DNA from 2 places in the Noviherbaspirillum agri genome. Region 1 is predicted to be linked to the other one. Evidence: predicted binding sites of a transcription regulator. Region 1 holds the regulator's gene; the other holds the start of a gene.
The links. Region 1 encodes FNR, which switches genes on or off when oxygen is low (the NO sensors DNR and NnrR bind a similar motif). Its sites were predicted from a motif close to TTGATNNNNATCAA; they were not measured.

Region 1 (2,204 bases):
GATTTGCCGCACGCTGGCTTCCCTCTCCCGCTTGTGGGAGGGGGCCGGGGAAAGGGCACAGTTCAACAAGGCACAGCCGAATCAATAAGAGCCCTGCTTGATACGAGGTTGGCGGCTACAAGCGTCAACCTCGAAATTGAGACCAACTCCATTCCCAAATCCGGGAATCCGCAATGCGTTGCAGCTGCTGCCATACGCTGCCACGTTGTGTTGTCACGCTGCCAAACTCAATGGCCTTCGGTCCTGCGCGAGCCGAATACGCCTTAAAATAGCGGTCGATCGTTCGTCAGCACTACTGACAGCACCCCGCAATCAATCCTCGCTTCACAATCCCTGATTTCAAAATACGTGCTTGGTACGGGATTTGCATCACTATTCTTGATTTCGCTCAATTAATGAGTCGAATGGCCACTGTGGCTTTGATGTGAACTGGACAACGAGCACAACTATGATTCTGCATCGCATGAACTTCTCTGACATGACCCAGACGGTTCCGTCTACCTCGTCCGCAGGCAACGTGCAGGACTTGCGCACTCGCTGCTCCGCTTGCAGCATGCATCAGCTTTGCCTGCCGATGGGACTCGGTGCCTCTGACATGGACAAGCTCGACCAGATCATCGGCCGCCGCCGCAAGGTGCCGAAAGATACGCACCTGTACCGCGTGGGCGACCCGTTCACCAATCTGTATGCAATCCGGCTCGGGCATTTCAAGACGCATCAGATCAATCCAAGCGGCGACCAGCAAATCACCGGTTTCCAGATGGCGGGAGAACTGCTCGGCATGGACGCCATCAGCACCGACCGCCATCATTGCAACGCCATTGCGCTCGAAGATAGCGAAGTGTGCGAAATCCCGTTCGCTCGCCTGGAAGCCCTCTTCGCCGAGATGCCGACCTTGCTGCATCATTTCCATCGCATGATGAGCCAGGAAATCACACGCGAACAAAGCGTTATGCTCCTGCTGGGAAATATGCGTGCGGAACAACGTTTTGCCGCCTTCCTCTCCAACCTATCGTCACGCTATTCCGTCCGCGGGTATTCGTCGACGACCTTCCAGCTGCGCATGACGCGCGAGGAAATCGGCAACTACCTCGGCCTGACGATTGAAAGCATCAGCCGCCTCCTGTCCAAGTTCAAGAAGCAAGGCTGGATCAAAGTCAATAACCGCGAACTGGAACTGCTCGATACGGCAACCCTGAAAGCAGTTGCTGCCGGCACCCGTACCTGCAGCTGAGCACCGGATCCCGCCGAAGGACTCGCTCCCCCTGACCTTCGCTCACAGCTGGTCAGGCGGAACGCGCTGTGTCAGATTTTCGAAAAACTGCCGCATCAAGCGGCAGTCCACTCCCCGGCAGGGTTTGCCTGCACAGGGGCGGAACCATTAACCGAATTTCCGATGCAATAGAGTTAGAGTGGAGTGTTCCGCTCGTTCGGTGTACCGATCAGGTAACACGTCAACATACTGGCCAGGGAACAGAATAGCCAGAAGATAAAGAAGCCGATGGTATACGCTGCCATCGGAGTCAAATCGATATCACTGCCCACAAGCGACAGGTCGTTCGGATCAAAGAGGGAAAAGAAGAAACCTTCTGCGACTATTGCCACCAGGAACGACGGCCACAAGACGACCATCAACAGTCGCGTCATCACACTACCCTCCTTTCAACTTGAAACGGATGTATTTAGCAAAAGTACATCATAAACGTTCAATCAGACAACATTTGCACACGCATAACTTCTCGATACTGGGAATTATGTTCGAGATTCCGGGAATGCGCAGAGAGGGTTGATTTTCTGTCGTGAACGAGAAGGACAGAGAGGAAGGAAACGAACGTCGTGGCGAGACCATTGCTCTCGCCACGCGTTAATCAATGTGGAACGGTAATCGGGTGGAGCGTGATCTGGGGTTCCTGCGGCCAGGCCCAGACACCATTGAGCCGCCAGTCCCGATGCTCCCCTTCGATCAGGATCTGCCAACGAGCCATATCCAGCATAGGAAGCGCAACCGAAAAATTGCCGCTCTGGTCCGGCTGGGCGACCAGCTTGAGGTCCTTTTCCGGCCGTGTGGAATGAATGAGGCTGATAGACAGTTTGTCAGCACGCCCTTCAAGCCCCCGTACAGTCCCGGCCAGCATGCTGGCCGCCGCATCATACCGGACCTCTGCCTCGAGCTGCATTTCTGCCGCAACACGGTCGCGGCTCAG
Region 2 (2,204 bases), on a different contig from region 1:
GGCATCCTCTTCCGGCATCACGCCTTTCGCGGCCAGTCCCTGGTAGTGCACGGCGATGTTGTGCGCGACTTCGACCGTCTGGCGCACGCTGCTCTTGCGCTCTTCCATGATCAGTTGTTCTTCGGAGTACAGGAAGAGGGCGGTTAGTGCGAATACGCCAAGGATGGCGCAGGCCATCAGGATGCCGAGGCGCCTGGAGATGCTTAAGGCATGGATTCGTTGTAATGAAAGCATGGTGTTGTCCCCTGAAAGAGGGTGTGATTGTGATAGGAAACCGGTTCGGTTACGGCGTGCGCCGTGATCGCGCAGTGCGGGCGGAAAAGCGGTAGGGCAGGCAGACGCAGAGGCGCAGAGGCGCCGACGCGAAGCGCGCCGATGTGCAGCGGCTCGGAGTGCTGTGCCCCGAGAAGATTTTTGTGGCTGCAATGCGTGTCATTGCAATCCCCTGTAAAGACGGTCCCGATAGGCTTTACAGCGGCAGAATCATTCAACGCGATTCACGAGAGCCTATCCCGGCAGGAAGCAACCTTGCGCTTTGCTGACGCATTTTCTTGCTCCCGACAGGGAATGTTTCTGTCGGGACAGGCTCCAAGTGACTGAAGCAAAGGTGCTGCTGCGCTAAAGATGATGCGGATCAATTTTGTGGAGAGGTAATGTAGCCGGAATTCCATTGGAATCCAATGGAGTTTTGACAAGCAAGCCATTTCCGCAACAGGGGCATGCTTCATTTCCGTATTGAAGCGTGGCTAAATAGAAGTCCCGCCGCAGAACGGCGTTTTCCGAGATGGCGGGATGATGCTATTCCGTCAACGACTGCCATGGCAAAGAAGTTTCCCATCCATCCCGTGCATCCCGAGCGTGTCTGCTGGGGATGCGACAAGTATTGCCCCTCCGATTCACTTGCCTGCGGCAACGGCTCCGAGCGTACCCAGCACCCGGTCGAACTCTTCGGCGAGGACTGGAGCGAGTGGGGTCTTGATGCTTCCCCGGAAGCAGTAAAGACCGAAGAGGGCTGACGCTCCTGCCTCCTGCGCTACCCGTTGGAAACGCGACAGGAGTCTGATCTAGCTCTTTTGTACGCTGTGTGCGCCTGCTACGCTGGATGCTTTTGGCGTAGGGGAGACAACGGTGCAATCGGATGTCTACGTTGCGATGATTGCGGCTGCCATTGCAGCCAGCGCGATCCTGGTCATCACCCTGCTCGTCATGATGCGGCGCTTGCGCCAGCTGCGCGAGCGCGTGTCTGTGTTGCAGAGCGGCTTTGCCGACATGGAAACCGCCTACGCCAACGCGCCGCTCGGCCTGGCGACGCTCGACGCCGAGCTGCGCTACGTCAGGATCAACAAGTTGCTCGCGCAGATCAACGGCGTGAGCGTCGAAGCGCATATCGGCAAATCCATCCATGAGGTGGTGCCCAATATTGCGTCGCAAGTCCAACAGCCGTTCATGCAGGTGCTCCGTACCGGCGAGCCGGTTCTTGGACTGGTCATCGAGGGCATGACCGATGCGCAGCCGGGCATTCCCCGGTTCTGGCGCGAGAACGTCTATCCGATCTTTTCCGATGGCGGCAAGATCGCCGGCATCCATGTCACGGTTGAGGACTTTACCGAGGAGAAGCGCCTGAACGACGCGCTGCGCGCAAGCGAGCAGCGCGAGCACCAGCGCGCGAAGGAACTTGAAGTGGTGATGAATGCAGCGCCGGCGGCGGTATTCCTGTCGCATGATGCGGCGTGCCGCTACGTGAGCGGCAACCCGGAAGGCAACCGCATGCTGCGCCTGCATCCAGGCGACAACGCATCGGCCAATCCGCCGGACGGCGAGAGCCCCTTCCGGTTCTGGTCGTATCCGGATGGCGCGCCCGTGTCGCCCGAGCAGCTGCCGATGCAGGTGGCGGCGGCGACCGGCAGGGAAGTCAGGGACGTGGAGCTGACTGTCCAGTTCAAGGACGGCGATGCGATCCATGTGCAGGTCAATGCCGCGCCGCTGCGCAACGAGAAGGGCGAGCTTGCCGGCGCGGTCTGCGCATTCATCGATGTCACCGCACAAAAGCGGGCAGAACAGACGCTGATGCGCGAAAGCGAGCGCAAGGACGAGTTCCTCGCCACGCTCGCGCACGAACTGCGCAGCCCGCTTGCCGCCATCCACGCCGGGCTGGAAGTGATGAAGCTGGCCTCCAGTGAACCGCCCGCGCTGGCGCAGGCCCG

Region 2: ACYVIA_RS08200 (DUF3079 domain-containing protein) is a predicted target of FNR. The motif match lies at 625-638, and genes of this name have one in related genera.

What each region holds. Positions count from the first base shown of each region.
Region 1 is NZ_BAAGWA010000011.1:114,613-116,816, forward strand. Features, by position in the region: gene fnr (fumarate/nitrate reduction transcriptional regulator Fnr) at 479-1,234, shown strand; gene ACYVIA_RS17275 (hypothetical protein) at 1,408-1,647, opposite strand; gene ACYVIA_RS17280 (FixH family protein) at 1,869-2,204, opposite strand, start outside.
Region 2 is NZ_BAAGWA010000003.1:586,514-588,717, forward strand. Features, by position in the region: gene ACYVIA_RS08195 (methyl-accepting chemotaxis protein) at 1-234, opposite strand, end outside; gene ACYVIA_RS08200 (DUF3079 domain-containing protein) at 819-1,016, shown strand; gene ACYVIA_RS08205 (PAS domain-containing hybrid sensor histidine kinase/response regulator) at 1,129-2,204, shown strand, end outside.